Linked DNA regions of Methylicorpusculum oleiharenae. The protein of the gene in region 1 interacts with the protein of each later gene in a pairwise test. Links are inferred from orthologs where the notes say so. Each region holds a gene or a part of one and is shown in the gene's direction. Other genes may lie near its edges. The genes, in order: dnaX and dnaQ.

The links.
Region 2: the proteins of dnaX (region 1) and dnaQ interact in binary tests that used the Escherichia coli proteins (3 or more experiments, as listed by UniProt). The link is inferred for Methylicorpusculum oleiharenae from one-to-one orthologs.

What each region holds. Positions count from the first base shown.
Region 1 is NZ_WUTY02000001.1:2,857,585-2,865,864, forward strand. What follows is about bases 5,419-8,280. They hold dnaX (DNA polymerase III subunit gamma/tau), read left to right. Parts: upstream 5,419-5,970; coding sequence 5,971-7,590; downstream 7,591-8,280. Other genes in these bases: GO003_RS12925 (ATP-binding protein), read left to right, coding at 5,419-5,685; GO003_RS12940 (YbaB/EbfC family nucleoid-associated protein), read left to right, coding at 7,611-7,934; recR (recombination mediator RecR), read left to right, coding at 7,940-8,280. Also shown: GO003_RS12895 (Rne/Rng family ribonuclease), read right to left, coding at 1-125; 23S rRNA pseudouridine(955/2504/2580) synthase RluC, read left to right, coding at 610-1,563; GO003_RS12905 (HAD-IA family hydrolase), read left to right, coding at 1,550-2,218; GO003_RS12910 (S49 family peptidase), read left to right, coding at 2,208-3,188; GO003_RS12915 (PepSY domain-containing protein), read left to right, coding at 3,295-3,579; GO003_RS12920 (response regulator transcription factor), read left to right, coding at 3,597-4,268; more of GO003_RS12925, read left to right, coding at 4,342-5,418. UniProt on the Escherichia coli protein: Part of the beta sliding clamp loading complex, which hydrolyzes ATP to load the beta clamp onto primed DNA to form the DNA replication pre-initiation complex.
Region 2 is NZ_WUTY02000001.1:2,260,333-2,268,589, forward strand. The notes cover bases 3,702-6,540. They hold dnaQ (DNA polymerase III subunit epsilon), read left to right. Parts: upstream 3,702-4,689; coding sequence 4,690-5,391; downstream 5,392-6,540. Other genes in these bases: rnhA (ribonuclease HI), read left to right, coding at 3,702-3,848; GO003_RS10410 (alpha/beta hydrolase), read left to right, coding at 4,011-4,679; GO003_RS10420 (protein YgfX), read left to right, coding at 5,716-6,141; ychF (redox-regulated ATPase YchF), read left to right, coding at 6,369-6,540. Outside these bases: GO003_RS10390 (ABC transporter ATP-binding protein), read left to right, coding at 1-738; GO003_RS10395 (LysM peptidoglycan-binding domain-containing protein), read right to left, coding at 834-2,510; GO003_RS10400 (class I SAM-dependent methyltransferase), read left to right, coding at 2,690-3,403; more of rnhA, read left to right, coding at 3,396-3,701; more of ychF, read left to right, coding at 6,541-7,460; GO003_RS10435 (ABC transporter permease), read left to right, coding at 7,757-8,257. UniProt on the Escherichia coli protein: DNA polymerase III is a complex, multichain enzyme responsible for most of the replicative synthesis in bacteria. The epsilon subunit contain the editing function and is a proofreading 3'-5' exonuclease.

The sequences.
Region 1 (8,280 bases):
TAAATGTTTGATTTTTTTTGTTCTTTTGAAGGTACTTCAATGTCAAAATCGTAAAGTTTTTGACCATCTACCAATGCAACACGCAGTTCTTCAGGCTGCGTAGCGTTGATAAGCATTCTTTTCATTCATTTTTCCTTGATAGGTTCCTGCTCCATTATCAGATTTTGTGATTTAGACAGTTTGGATTGTGTTCACGGCTAGTTTGATGCTGCGTGATAAATTCATCTTTTACGGGTAGATTCAACTTTGAAAATGACAGTATGCGAGTTTATTTTTCTATAGATCCGCTTTAGTTAAGGTTAAGAGACTGAAGTGCTCATAACGATGGTTCAAAGTATGATGAAAGCAAAGGACTGTCTTCTTGTAAAATCTTTCCTAAACAGGAGTTAATGCAATTCGTTCGTCATGGGTCGAACGATAAAACCCAAAATTGTAATGCTCAAACTGTTTAATATTCATAAAACAGTTTGGAAAAAACTATTATGTTCCGCTTTAATGTTGCGAATCGTTTATGTCAATAAAATTAAAGACTCGCCTAATATAGCAATGTTATGGCCATCCATCAATTTTAAAGCATTAAATTACGGAATATGCTGATATCATAAGATAATGAAAACAGAACAAAATAGCCTACACGCCACGGTACAGATGGTTGAAATCACAGATGAAACCAGTGATCAACGATTGGATAATTTTTTGATTACCAAGCTCAAAGGTGTTCCAAAAAGCCACATTTATCGTATCGTGCGAAAAGGCGAGGTACGGGTTAACAAGGGCAGAGTCGATGTCAAATACCGGTTGCAGCCGGGCGATATGGTCAGAATTCCACCGGTACGGGTCAATGTGGTTGACGACATTGTTTTTGTGCCCAAAAGCCTTAAACAAAGCCTCGAGCAGGATATTCTGTTTGAAGACGATGTTTTGATGGTGCTCAATAAACCGGCCGGTTATGCCGTTCATGGCGGCAGCGGCTTAAGTACGGCAGTTATAGAAAGCTTGCGCCAATTAAGACCCGATGCGCATTTTCTTGAATTGGTTCATCGTCTGGATCGGGACACTTCGGGTTGTTTGATCATTGCCAAAAAACGCAGTGCGCTGCGGACGCTGCATGAACTTTTCCGTGGCGATGGCATCAGAAAGACCTATTTAGCCTTGTTGGGTGGCGTATGGGAGAGGAAATCCATAGCCGTCACTGCGCCCTTATTAAAGCAGACAGGCCAGAGCGGTGAGCGCATGGTCATCGTGAGTCAGGAAGGAAAAAGTTCGGCAACATTTTTCAAAAGTATTAAATCATTGTCTGATGCGACATGGGTAGAAGCCAGTCCGCAAACCGGAAGAACTCATCAAATCAGAGTTCATGCTGCCTGGTTGGGGCATCCCATCCTTGGCGATGATCGATACGGCGATTTTGAAGTCAATCGGAGTTTTAAAAAAAGAGGAATCAAACGCCTTTTTCTTCATGCTTTCAAGCTTGAGTTCACGCATCCTGTTAGTGGTAAACCGTTAATTATTACTGCACCGGTACCTGTAGATATGCAGGTTTGGTTTGATGATAAAAAGTAAGTTTGAGTTATTGATATTTGATTGGGATGGAACCCTGATGGACTCCATAGACTGGATTGTCTATTGTTTACAAAACGCAGCAGTTGACTGCGGTTATAAGGCGCCGGATGAATGCGCGGCAAAAGATATTATCGGACTTAGCATCCATCAGGCTATGTCAGTCCTTTTTCCGGAACTTGATCAATTAGAAAAGCAACGTTTAATCAGCCGGTATTCAGAGCTTTATTTTTCGCGTCAACTGGGGGTTGAGGACTTGTTTCCAGGCGTAGTTGATCTTTTGGAGGCGCTTAAGCAAAGCGGTTTTCTCTTGGCGGTTGCGACCGGAAAATCACGCAAAGGTCTTCAGCATGCTTTTGAGCAAACCGGGATCGCCGGCTATTTTGTTGCGAGTCGCTGTGCCGATGAGACGGCTTCAAAGCCTGATCCGTTAATGCTCAAACAGATTATGTCGGAAACCGGCGTGCAAAAAGAAGCCACCGTTATGATCGGTGATTCCATTCATGATCTGGAAATGGCTTTAAATGCCGGAATATCTTCAATCGCGGTCACCTGCGGCGCTCATGCTGAACCGCAGTTACTGCAACATCGCCCCATCGAATTTCTGCAAAATACATCTGATTTAATAACATTTCTGAGGTTAAATAATGGAAAGTAATAATGACATGACGCAAGGCTCTGAGGGTCAAAAACAACAGGGTTGGGAGCGCGAAGTCATTGAAAAACTGGCGCTGGCAGCTGTGACGGAGCAAAGAAAGGCGCGTCACTGGAGCATTTTTTTTAAATTGTTGCTGTTTTTTTACCTGGTAGCTGTTTTTGTTGTAGCAATGTATCCCTCCATCAAAAAAGATATGGATGTGACAGGAGGTGAAGGTCACACGGCAGTCATCGATGTGGTCGGGGTTATAGCGGAGGACAAGCCCGCCAGCTTTGAAAATATCTCACAAGGTTTGCGTGATGCTGCGAAAGATAAAAACACCAAGGGCATTATCCTGCATATTAATTCACCCGGTGGCAGCCCTGTACAGTCTGACTATATTTTTCACGAAATCAGACTGGTTAAGCAGGAATTCCCCAATCTCCCTATTATTTCGGTAGTGAGCGATATTTGTGCTTCCGGCGGCTATTATGTGGCGTCCGCAACTGACAAAATTTATGTTAATGAGGCCAGTCTTATCGGTTCGATAGGCGTAGTCATTAACGGATTCGGCTTTGTTGAAACGCTTGAAAAAATGGGCGTAGAGAGACGGACGCTGACTGCCGGAGATCATAAAGCGATGCTGGATCCTTTTTTGCCGGTGAATGAGCTTGAAACCAGGCATATGCAAACATTGCTCAATCAGGTGCACAAACAATTCATTGATGCGGTAAAAAAAGGCCGTGGTGATCGCCTCAAAGAAACGTCCGATATGTTTTCAGGATTGGTGTGGACCGGTAAGGAAGGTGTTTCCCTGGGATTGGCCGATGATTTTGGCAGTGACAAATTCGTTGCGAAAAACGTCATTGGCGCTGAAAAGCTGGTTAATTTTACGCCCAGTGAACGCATAATGGATAGATTGTTTGGCAAGCTGGGAGCTTCTTTTGGTCATGCCGTCAGTGCTGCTTTTACGCGCTGGGATATGGGTTAAAAAGTTGGATTCAGTGACTATTCAGTCATTTAGACATATAGTTTAAGCCATGCAAATTGCAGAAACCAAAGGGTAATGCATCACATGATTATGTTCCGGATTTTCAATGGCAAATTTAATTAAAGTAATTTTGGTCGCCTTCATGTTCCTTGCTTCTGTTTTGTCTGGCAGCGAGATAGCCTTGGCTTCTGTCTCTCTTGATGAGGCGACAAGACAGGTGCTTTCCGATCCTCAAAATAAAGTACTGGGTGCCAAAACGGAGATCATTAACGAAAGAGAGGTTCACATTATCAAAGTGCTGACAGCGGACGGCCGTATTCAGCATTTTATAGTAGATGCCGAGACGGGCGATTTGTTGGAAGACTTTTTGCCCGATGAAGATAAAGAATGACATAAAGGGAGCGTACTATGCGAATTTTGGTGGTTGAAGATGAGCCGTTGATTGGTGATCAAATCCGGCAGTTTTTGGGCAGGAAAGGCTTTGCAGTAGATTTGGCCGCGACGGGGGCTGACGGGTTCTATTTGGGTAGCGAATATCCGATCGATGCAGCGATCATCGATATAGGATTGCCTGATATTTCGGGCGTTGAATTGATCAAAAAATTACGCAAGGAAAATGTCGAATTTCCTATTTTAATTCTGACTGCCAGAAGCCGTTGGCAGGAAAAAGTTGAAGGCCTGGAATCGGGTGCGGATGACTATTTGGTCAAGCCGTTTCATTACGAGGAATTGCTGGCTAGGCTCAATGCTTTAATCCGCCGGTCTGGTGGCAAATCGCATCCGGTATTGACCCATGCCAATATTGAGTTGAATACCGTATCGCAGGAAGTGACTGTTGCCGGTGAAAAAATGGATTTAACTGCTTTTGAATATAAAGTTCTGGAATACCTGCTGTTTAGAAAAGGTGAAGTCGTTTCAAAGTCAGTGTTAACCGAACATATTTACGATGAAGACTTTGATAGAGACAGCAACGTCATTGAAGTATTTATCGGGCGGTTGAGAAAAAAACTGGATCCAGACGGCGTCGTCAAACCCATTGAAACGTTGCGGGGACGCGGCTACCGCATTCCCGCAAATTAAGCTGCTGCAGAAGCTTATTAAAGTCAATGACTTAATGAAATTTTGTTAAGCTGAATCCTATGATTGAAGTAAAGTGAAGCGTAAATCTCTCAGTCTCAGGCTGCTTTTTTCCACCGGTTTTGTTCTCGCTTCTTTTTTCGCTATCGTTTCTGTGGTTTTGGAGCGTGGTTATAAGGAAAGCGCGGAGCAAGCGCTACGTGAAAATTTAAAAGTTCAGGTTTATTCGCTGTTATCGGCTGCCGAATTGACGCGCAACGGCCAAATTAAACTACCAAAAGCCTTGAGGGAGCCCCGTTTTTCTGATCCTGGCTCAGGTCTTTATGCCTCGGTTCAGCCCGCAAAAGGTAAAACAGAATGGCATTCGCCATCGGCGGTTGGCTTGACTTTATCGCCTCCTCCCCAAATAGCGCCGGGAAAGTTTGCCTTCCTGCTGGATGACATGGGGCGTTATGTTTTGCATTACAGTGTTATTTGGGAAGATAAGCGAAGAAAAGGGCGTGAATTTATTTTTAGTGTCGCTGAGGACAGTCAATTTGTCAGTCACCAGGTTGCAAGTTTCAAAAGAGTTCTGCAGTCCTGGTTGATGGGGATCGGTTCGGTGCTCATTATTATTCAATTAGTGGTTTTACGCTGGAGTTTAAAGCCACTCAGAGTCATCGTCAAAGATCTGGAAGCGATAGAGCGGGGCGATAAAACCCGGCTTGATGGTGTTTATTCAACCGAACTGGAAGGCCTGGCGGGTAACCTGAATGCGTTAGTAAGCAGTGAGCGAGCTCACCTTGAGCGCTATCGAAATACACTGGCCGATTTGGCGCATAGTTTGAAAACACCGTTAGCGATACTAAGAGGCTGCATTGAAACGCCTGAGTTGAATAAAAAAACCGCGTTGGATCAAATATCAAGGATGAATGAGATCGTCGAGTATCAGTTGCAGAAAGCTGCAGCGAAAGGTGAGAAAAAAACCACAGGTACAGTCGATGCTTCAATAGTCCTGGATAAAATTATCGGATCCATGCGCAAGGTTCATAGTGGGAAAAAAATTAACTTTGAAACTCGAAAGCCTGAAAGCTATAAATTATATTGTGAGGAAGGAGACCTTTACGAAATTGCCGGCAATCTGATCGACAATGCCAGTAAATGGTGCGATAAAAAAGTCAAAGTCAGCCTGCAATATAAGAACCAGATTAAGAAAAACAAGTATAAATTTCTACTTCAAATTGAAGATGATGGTCCTGGCATACCCTCGGGTCAATTGGAAGAGATTCTTAAACGAGGGGTCAGGGCGGATCAAAACATCCATGGACATGGAATTGGCATGGCTGTTGTCAATGAATTAGTTGGCCTGATGGGGGGTGAGCTTTTAGGTGATAAAAGCCCTTCACTGGGTGGTATGCGGTGGCAGGTTTATTTGCCCTGAATCGTTTTTTGTCGTTTATCCTTTGGTTTTCGGCTTATTCCAGGCAGTCTGCTGCTATTCCTGGTGTTAAGTAAAATTAAGGTTGAATTTTCAAATCGATTCCATCATAATGCGCGCTCTTTAGTCGCTTAGGCGGCTCTATTATGGAAACCGTGTCGGTCCTCTCGCAACGATACGCTGTAAACCCCGCCAGGTCCGGAAGGGAGCAACGGTAGCAGCAGATTCGTGTGCCGGGATGTGGCTGGCACGGTTCCCTCCCAAATACATATCCTTTAAGAGTCTTTAATGACTTACCAGGTTCTTGCCAGAAAATGGCGTCCTCGCAATTTCTCAGAAATCGTTGGACAAGAGCACGTTGTTAATTCTCTGATTAACGCACTCAAACATAACCGACTACACCACGCATATTTGTTTACCGGCACTCGCGGTGTTGGCAAAACGACTATCGCCAGAATTCTTGCCAAAGCAATTAACTGCGAAGCGCGAAAAGATCATAATCCGTGCGGTCAATGTAATGTCTGTATTGAAGTTGATCAAGGCCGATATCCGGATTTGATTGAAGTGGATGCCGCATCCAGAACCAAAGTCGATGATACGCGCGATCTTTTGGAAAATACCCAATATGCCCCAAGCAGCGGGCGATATAAAGTTTACCTGATTGATGAAGTGCATATGCTTTCCGGGCACAGCTTTAATGCGTTGTTAAAAACTTTGGAAGAGCCGCCCGAGCATGTCAAGTTTCTATTGGCAACAACTGACCCCCACAAAATCCCAGTCACAGTTTTGTCGCGCTGCCTGCAATTCAATCTGAAGAGTATGTTGCCGGATCAGGTCTTTTTGCAAATGGAGGCTATCTTGCAAAAGGAATCTATAGAGGCCGAATCTCCCGCTCTGAGAATGCTGGCAAGAGCAGCGGACGGAAGTATGCGTGATGGCTTGAGCTTGCTTGATCAGGCCATTGTTTTTGGTAATGGTCGTGTCAATCTGGATGACGTCACCGCCATGCTCGGAACCATTGCACAGCAGCCGGTTGATAACCTGATTCATGCGCTTGTAGAAAGAGACGCTTTACAACTTTTTCAGGTCATTGATGAGCTGTCTGATTTGACGCCTGATTTCGGCGACGTTCTGCAGCGAATTTTACTTGTTTTACACAAGATTGCGTTGTATCAGGTCGCTCCCTCTGCAGTGAAAAACGATTTTGATTTGGATTCCGTGGTGATGCTGGCTGAAAAAATCAGTCCTGAGGACGTCCAGCTTTATTATCAAATTGTGTTGATTGGTCAGCGGGATCTTCCTCTGGCTCCTGATCCTCGTAGCGGATTTGAAATGGTCATGCTGCGGTTGTTGACGTTTCAACCTGCTGTTACAGAAATGCCTGTCCGTTCTTCTCAAGTGGCCTCAGTAAAGGATACCCGTCAGCCTAAGCCGCAAGAAACGGTCCGTTCCGTTTCCGCACCCTCAGTGCAAGAAACATTGAAAGTGCCTGAGCCGGTGAGTCAGGAGAAACCGGTTACCAGTGATTTTATTGAATGGTCTGATCTCGTCGTTGCGATTAAAATCAGAGGAATGACACGGGAATTCGCTAATAATTGTGTCTTGAGAAATATTAGTGATACAGTTTGTACGCTTGAATTGGATACCGGGCACAAGCATTTACTCAGCCCTAAAATTGAGGATAATTTGCAAAAGGCTTTGCAGGATTATTTTGCCAAGCCTATCCGGTTAGTTATCCAGACCGGTGAAGTTGAGTCCGTCACTCCGGCAATGAAGCATCGCAAAGAACGTGAAGAATTGCAGCAAAATGCTGTGGATTCTATTAATAACGACGAGGCTGTTGCAGCATTAAAAGATCGATTTGATGCGCGGGTTGTCCCCGGTACTATCGAGCCTACAGGTCAATAAATTTAAGGAGTAACCCTACTATGAAAAATGCACTGGGCAATTTAATGCAGCAAGCCCAAAAAATGCAGGAAGATTTAAAAAATGCGCAAGATGAATTAGCACTGATGCAAGTGCTGGGAGAGTCTGGCGGTGGTCTGGTCAAAATAGTGATGACTGGCAAAAGGGAAGTGCGTAAAGTGACTATAGACGATTCTCTGGTCGGTGATGACAAAGATATGCTGGAAGATCTGGTTGCTGCCGCAATCAATGATGCGGTTCATAAAGTGGCCAAAATGAAGCAGGAAAAAATGGCGCAATTCACTGCAGGATTTCCTCTGCCGCCCGGATTTCAGATGCCTTTTTAATGGTGATGGATAAGAAAGGCCTGCTAGGACAATTAATTCAGGATTTGTGCTATCTGCCGGGAGTAGGGCCCAAATCGGCTCAAAGAATGGCATTCTATTTGTTGCAGCGTAACAGAGACGGGGCAAAAAGATTGGCGGAGACTTTGCTTGAGTCTCTCAATAAAGTGACCCGTTGTAAAAGATGCAGAAATTTGACTGATCAAATGATCTGTTCCATCTGTTCCAATCAAGGACGGGATCATTCTGTTGTCTGTATCGTTGAAACGCCCGCTGATGTGTGGGCAGTGGATCAGGCTGCGGTATTCGGTGGTGTGTTTTTTGTGCTTCATGGGCACTTGTCGCCGCT
Region 2 (8,257 bases), 600 kb from region 1 along the record:
GTTTTTAAGCGCGTGGTTGATCATGTCAAAGCGGTTGATGATGTGAGTTTTGATATTCAACGCGGCAAAACGCTGGCCCTGGTCGGAGAGTCGGGTTGCGGTAAAACGACATTGGGCAAAGCCTTGCTCAATTTGATTCCGGTAACCGCCGGCAGGGTTTTACTGGATGGTATTGAAATTAATCGCTTGAACGGAGAAGTATTGAGAAAAAAGCGGGCCGAGGTCCAGATTGTCTTTCAAGATCCTTTTTCATCGATGAATCCACGGATGCTGGTCGGAGAGATCATTGAAGAAGGGATAAAAGCCTTGCGTCCGGAAATCGATACTGTTGAAAGACAGCGCCGCGTCTTTGAACTTCTCAAGCAGGTTGATTTGCCGGAAGTATCGGCGCAGCGCTATCCGCATGAATTTTCAGGGGGGCAGAGACAGCGCATTTGTATAGCCAGAGCCTTGGCTGTAGAGCCCAAACTGATCGTATGTGACGAACCAACCAGTGCACTGGATGTGTCTGTGCAGGCTCAAATCATTGCTTTACTCAAATTGCTGCAACAGCAAAAAGGTATCAGCTATCTGTTTATCACGCATGATTTGGCCTTAGTGGCGGAAATTGCCGATGATGTTGCCGTCATGTTGGATGGAAAGATTGTGGAATACGGCTGTGTAGAACAGGTGTTGATGCATCCCGAACATGCCTACACTAAGACGCTGCTTAAAGCGGTTCCTCAATTACAGATTTAAGGTGTGATTACTTTTCGAAGGGCAGATAGATAATGTATTAGGGCTTGCCGACCGGGTTTGTTAACCCGGCCTTTTTCTCTTAAGCCTTGTCAGGCTCAAGTATTGCCCAAGACGACTTTTAACTCTTTTCCTGCTTTGAGGTTTTTAGCATTGCTGGGATTCCATTTAACCAAGTCTGAGACGGGTACATTAAATTTCTTGGAAATCTGGCTCAGCGAATCACCCGGTTTGATTTTATATTGGACTTGTTTGTTTACCGGTTTTAAGACCGATTTCGCACTCGCCAATATTTTCACTTTTGACGAGGATGGTTTTGCAGCGCTTAGTTTTGTTACAAGCTGAGTAGACGCTGTTGTCTTGTTAGCTTCTGATTTTCCTGGGTTTTTTATAACCAGTTTTTGACCCGCTTTAATATGAGCGCCCGGTTTCAAGTTATTCCATTTGGCTAAGTCATTTGCACTGACAGAAAATTCCTGACTGATGCGCCAGAAAGTTTGGCCTTTTGTTACGGTATGAATGACTTGTTTAGCCGGTATCGTAGTAATCAGCTTTTGGTTGGATGCTGCAGCAGTCTGGCTGACATTAGCTGAGCCTGGTAGCGAAAGCGTTTTACCGGATTGTATATGAGATGCTTTGCGCAAGCCGTTAGCCTTTAGTAAAGCACTGACGGTAACGCCGTATTTATTGGCGATTTCGCTTAAGCTTTCACCCCGTTTTACAACATGCTTCTCTGGTTTTTGGGTACTGACCGGGAGTTGTGTTCTAGTAATTTTAGCGGTTACAGGTTTCTCTTGTTCCGGTTCATCGTAGCTGGAAACTCTGTCATCAACGGAAAGTTGCGCAAGGTTCTGACGGAACAAATCTGCCTGATTGACAGGAATTAACAGGCGGTTAGGGCCGTTAGAGGTGGTTCTGTTCTTTTTAAAAGCCGGATTGAGCTTGACTATTTCTTCCATGGACGTGTTAGCCAGTTCGGCCGCCTTTCTTAGATCCAGCGGCGAATCGACGTTGACGACTTCAAAATAAGGCTGGTCAGGAATATCCTGTAAAGGAATATTGTAAAGCTCTGGATTGGCAAAGATTTTAGCGACTGCGATTAATCTTGGCACGTAATTAAAGGTTTCATTGGGCATTCTTAATGACCAATAGTCAGTTGGCAGGTCATTAGCCATATTCCTGTCTATGGACTTTTGAACATTACCCTTGCCCCAGTTGTAGGAGGCAAGTGCCAGCAACCAATCGCCTTCGAAGTTCTCGCCCAGGTCTTTTAAAAACTGGGTGGCCGCTTGAGTGGAGGCATACACATCGCGTCTGCCGTCATACCACCTGTTTTGCTTTAAACCGTAGAGGCGTCCTGTCTCAGGGATAAATTGCCATAAACCGGATGCCTGAGCCGATGAGTTGGCGTCTGGACGGAATGCACTTTCAACGATAGGTAGAAGTGCCAGTTCCCCGGGTATGTTTTTTGACTCGATTTCTTCAAGTATTAAATGCAGATAAGGTTCAGCTCTTTGCTGAACTCTGACCAAATATTCAGGGTTTTTTATAAACCAGTTGATTTCTTTTTCTATGCGTTCATTTTCAACTTCAGGCAGCGCATAGAGCGAAACCAGTCTGTCCCAAATGCTTCCGCCTTCACTTTTAACATGACTCGCTGAAGATTTTTTAAAATTTAATTTAGCGAGTTTACGGTTAGGGTATTTGGGTCTGACTGTTGGCTTAGCGTAGTAGTCATCATGAGAGATTACAGGTGGTTTTACACTTTGACTCAAACTGTCATTTGCCGTGTGAGAAGTACATCCCGCAGTGGTCATAATCAAAAGCGATAAAATCGGCAATGACCTGTTAGAATTAATCTTAATCATATCATTTATACTTTTTTACCAAGGAAAACGATAGTATAGCCGCTTTTGTTTGAAATTCATCGTATTTTGCATTTTGAGATTCCTGTATGAAGCGTAAATTTTTATTCGGCTGGTATCAAACGCCAAGAGGAAAGCTCTTGCAAGAGGTCGAAGCTTCTTTTATTAAGCGTTCAATAACAGTGAGTTGCAAACAAAAAATATTGCAGATAGGTGGGTTGGGCTGGGAAGAGGAGTTTATTGATTGCGATTTATACGATATTACAATTCTCGATGTAAACGGCCTGGGATGCCCAAAAGCGAAGAAATTAAGGGCAAAAGCCTATGCTTTGCCCATTCAAAGCGAAAGTATTGATTTGATTTTGCTGCCGCATCTGCTGGAATTCGATGCTCATCGCTTTCAAACCATGCGCGAAATAGAGCGGGTATTAAAGTCGGAAGGTCACTTGGTTATTATCAACTTTAATCCCTGGAGCTTTTGGGTGCGTTATCAATATATGTGGGATATCCGATTGGCGGATTCCTTTTTGGGTCACTTCATCAGTAAAAAACGAGTACTCGATTGGTTGCGCTTACTTAACTTTGAGGCCAAGGCTATTTCCGATCTGACTATTGATAAAGATAAGCCCAGGCCTGTCGATGTGGACGGCGGCTTTGTTTCTTTGTTTGCCACATCCTATGCAATCAGAGCGATTAAAAGGCGCTACAATCTGATTCCATTTACTCCGGTCACTGTTAAAAAATCAGGTTTTGCCATTGCCGGTAACATGGAATCCTCGCAAAGATCACAAGATAATGTCTGAATCAGTCATCATTTATACCGATGGAGCCTGTAAAGGCAATCCCGGTCCGGGAGGCTGGGGCGTTATACTCGCCTATAAAGGTAAGGAAAAGGAGCTGCATGGCGGTGAAGCTTTGACAACCAACAACCGTATGGAACTCATGGCTGCCATTAAGGCGCTGGAAGAACTGAGTCGTCCTTGTGAGGTTGTATTGAATACCGATTCCAAATACGTTCTACAAGGTATTACCGAGTGGCTGCCCAACTGGAAAAAAAGAGGGTGGAAAACCGCGGCTAAAAAACCGGTCAAAAATGAAGATTTATGGCGCAGGCTAGATCAGGCGCTCATTCAGCATAAGGTGGAATGGCAGTGGATCAAGGGCCATTCCGGTGATCCCGGCAATGACCGGGCCGATCAGCTCGCTAATCTGGGTATTGAATCACTCAAGCAAACTGTTACCGGTTAAGGATTTCTCGATGCTGTTTATTTAAGCGTATTGTGTAGGAGCGGGCCTATCGATTAATTGCGATGGCATTGACTAAAAGGCATTGGCGCTTTCCCGGCGGGTTAAATTTAAATAACAGCACTATTTACGATCTTGACTAAAACACTCAATTTTTAAGCAACAATGACAAGCACTTTAGACTATGTAGAACAATTGCCGGAATCCGTTCATCGTTATTCCATTATATGGATTCATGGATTGGGAGCCGATGGGCATGACTTTGAGGGTATAACACCCGCACTGGACCTCCATGATGCCGGTGTTCATTTTATTTTTCCTCATGCTCCGCTGCAACCGGTTACGATCAATGGCGGAATGGTCATGCGTGCCTGGTATGACATCATGGAAATGACGCTGATCCGGAAAGTTGATGAACAAGGTATTTACGCCTCGTCAGATGCCATCCATGAGCTGATCCAAATGGAAATCAATAAAGGTATTCCTTCCGAAAATATAGTGCTCGCCGGATTTTCACAAGGCGGCGTCATTGCGTTGCATGCAGGTCTGCGCTTTCCGCAGAGACTGGGCGGCATTGTTGCGCTATCGACCTATTTGCCGACAATTCCCCAGCTTGAAACCGAAGCAGCTGAAACAAACAAAACCACGCCGATTTTGATGGTTCATGGTACGGCCGATCCTGTGGTCGCTATTCAGGCGGGCAAAATGGCGCGTGACGGTTTGATTGCATTAGGTTATCGGATCCAATGGCTGGAATTTGCGATGCAGCACGAAGTGATTTATCAGGAAATTGATGCGATCAAAAAATTCATAAAACAGTGTTTCAATCAGTGAGGCAGCTTCAATGAGCAGACAAGTCGTACTGGATACCGAAACGACCGGATTAAATCCCCAGGAAGGTCATCGCATCATTGAAATCGGTTGTGTTGAATTGGTCAACCGGCGCTTAACCGGGCGGCATTTTCATGTCTACATCAATCCGCAACGTGTGATTGATAGCGGCGCGATTGAAGTGCACGGTATCACCAATGAATTTTTGACCGATAAGCCGTTGTTTACCGACATTGCAGATGATTTTATCCAGTTCATTAAAGAATCTGAATTGATAATCCATAACGCGCCTTTTGACGTAGGTTTTATCAACCACGAATTTGCTTTGCTGGATAAGACTCTAGGCACCGTTAACCAATACAGCGAAGTATTTGACACATTGACCTTTGCCCGCAAAAAGCATCCCGGACAGCGCAATAGTCTGGATGCTCTGTGTAAGCGTTATGGTATAGATAACAGCCATAGAGAGCTACACGGCGCATTGCTGGATGCCGAAATTCTTGCCGAAGTTTATTTATTGATGACCGGTGGGCAATCTTCGCTATTGGAAGAAGCCACGGACAGCGGGCAAGAGCAAACAAATCTGCAAGTAAAACGGGTTTTAGCGGACCGCAAACCGTTAGCCATCATCTACTGTAATGAAGACGAACTTCAGCAGCATCAGGCCCGGTTGGCCGCCATAGAAAAAGCAAGCGGCAATTGTTTGTGGAAATAGGGTCAAGCATTCGTAACAGATAAAGTATCTACACAGTCAGGCAGATAGAGCCAGCTCGGAGAGCCTAAACCAACAATCGAAGCATTCAACTTACAAAATGTTTATCTGTTGGGTTATGGCTATGGCCTGATTCCAGAAGCCATGGACGGCAAAGGCTGTTATACATCCTTGTGTCCTGGATCCCGGCAATCCCTGCCGGGATGACGCCTAACGCGAACAGTACTTTATCTAGTGGGTTGAATTCGCCAAATTTCAGTTTCATGTTTTTTTAGCGATATCACCATAGAGGCTCTTTTTGAATTTCGAAAAATCGTTGTCAACACCATGAATCCACGTTTCCAGCAATCCCTGCATCTTCAAATCAATTCCTCTCACTGGCAACTGCGCTTTATCCGCCTAGTTCATTTGCTGGCCCTATCTGCCGTATTATTGGCTTCATTGTCTATCTGGATTAAGGCTATGCTGATCCTTTGTTTGGTAGTTAGCGGTTTTATCTATTCGCAACGAACAGCCAATCCCAAGAATAAAATGGCCGTTAGATTCAGCGATGCAAACGGTTGGCAAATTGATGCCGGAAACGGTTTTGAAGCCATTCAAATTCGCCCGTCTACCGTAATAACACCCTGGCTCATTGTGCTTCATTACACGGTAGTCAGTCGTAAACTTTACGTACCCATTTTTTGCGATGCTCTGAAAACCGCCGATTTCAGAAAATTACTTGTGCAGCTTAAAGTCAGCGGACTCGGTTAGGCAGGCCATTGCTGTGCCGGATTAATTCTAATCGTCAGATACTCAAAAGGATCTCGTCATTCCGGTCTCATGGATGGATAAAAGCTGACCATCCATGTCGCTGGGTATCCGCTCCCGGCGGGCATGAAGTCGTTTCTTAAATCTGACAAAGTAGAATTAAGAACTGTATAATTGCCGGTTTTTACGGGAAGCCTGCCCGTACCGAATAACCAGAAACTGAGAGCACTATGGCCCTATATTGTGGAATCGTCGGCTTGCCGAATGTCGGCAAATCGACTTTGTTTAACGCACTGACCAAGGCAAAAATTGCCGCTGAAAATTACCCGTTTTGTACCATCGATCCTAATGTCGGCGTTGTTCCGGTTCCAGACAGTCGTATGGACAAGTTGGCCGAAATTGTCAAACCACAGCGCATACTGCCCACCACGATTGAATTTGTCGATATTGCCGGTTTAGTGGCAGGGGCATCCAAAGGGGAAGGGCTGGGTAACCAGTTTTTAGGTAACATCCGCGAAACAGATGCGATCGCCCATGTCGTGCGCTGCTTTGTCGATGATAATGTCATCCATGTCAGCGGTAAAATCGATCCCGTCGCCGATATAGAAGTTATCAACAAAGAATTGGCGCTTGCCGATATGGCGACGGTTGAAAAAGCCTTGCTGCGCGTAATGAAAGCTTCAAAGTCAGGCAATAAGGACGAATTGGCAAAAAAGGAAGTTCTGGAAAGAGTCAATCAGCAACTGGACAAAGGCGAGCCGGTCAGGGCGTTAAGGCTAAGTGATGATGAAATAGCACTGATCAAAGAACTGTGTCTGTTGACAATCAAGCCGACAATGTACATAGCCAACGTTCAGGATGACGGATTTGAAAACAATCCGATGCTCGATAAAGTCCGTGCTCATGCGGAAAAAGAAGGCGCCATCGTCGTACCTGTCTGCGCGGCCATTGAATCTGAAATTGCCCAATTGGAAGAAGATGAAAAACAGGAGTTTCTTCAGGATCTGGGCTTGGATGAACCGGGCTTGAATCGTGTGGTCAGGGCAGGGTATCAATTGCTTAACCTGTCAACTTACTTTACCGCCGGCGTTAAAGAAGTCAGAGCCTGGACCATACCTGTCGGCGCTACTGCACCGCAAGCCGCCGGCGTAATTCACAGCGATTTTGAAAAAGGCTTTATTCGCGCGGAAGTGATCGCTTATGACGATTTCGTCACTCATAAAGGCGAGCAAGGTGCTAAAGATGCCGGCAAATGGCGCCTGGAAGGTAAAGACTACATTGTCAAAGACGGCGACGTCGTGCACTTTAGATTCAACGTTTGACAAACAAAAAGCGGGTCACTATAATGCCCGCTCTTTTACAGACCTCATTAGGCGATGTAGCTCAGCCGGTTAGAGCGTGGGATTCATAACCCCAAGGTCGGTGGTTCGATCCCACCCATCGCCACCATAAATAAAGGTTAGATTTTTTCTAACTTACTCCAGACTAATTGACGTTGGCTAGTGATTCAATTTTCATAATGCAAAGTTAGGGAATTAAAATAAAAATCCCCAAAATGGATTATTACTATCTAGCTGGGCTTAAATAATTTTTGCAACGTATACAAAACTAAACGCCTATGCAGCATTTTTCCATTTATCCCCAAGAAATGTTAGCTAGTGTCTGGCGTAATCGTAGCTTGATAAAAGCGTTGGTAAAACGTGAAGTCATAGGGCGCTATCGTGGTTCGGTATTAGGCATCTTTTGGTCATTTTTTAATCCAGTATTCATGCTGTTGGTCTACACCTTTGTATTCAGTGTTGTATTTAAAGCGCGCTGGACGGGCGGCAGTGAGTCAAAAACCGAATTTGCCTTGGTTTTATTCGCAGGCTTGATGGTTTTTAATTTGTTTTCAGAATGTATCAACCGGGCGCCAAGCCTGATACTTGCAAACGTCAACTATGTCAAAAAAGTGGTTTTCCCGTTAGAGATCTTGCCTTGGGTCAGTATGGGGTCTGCTATTTTTCATGGCTTAGTCAGTCTGTTCGTTTGGCTGATTTTTTATACTATTCTATTTGGGTTGCCTCACCCGACAGCACTGCTTTTTCCGATAATTCTAATACCTTTATTATTGATGACC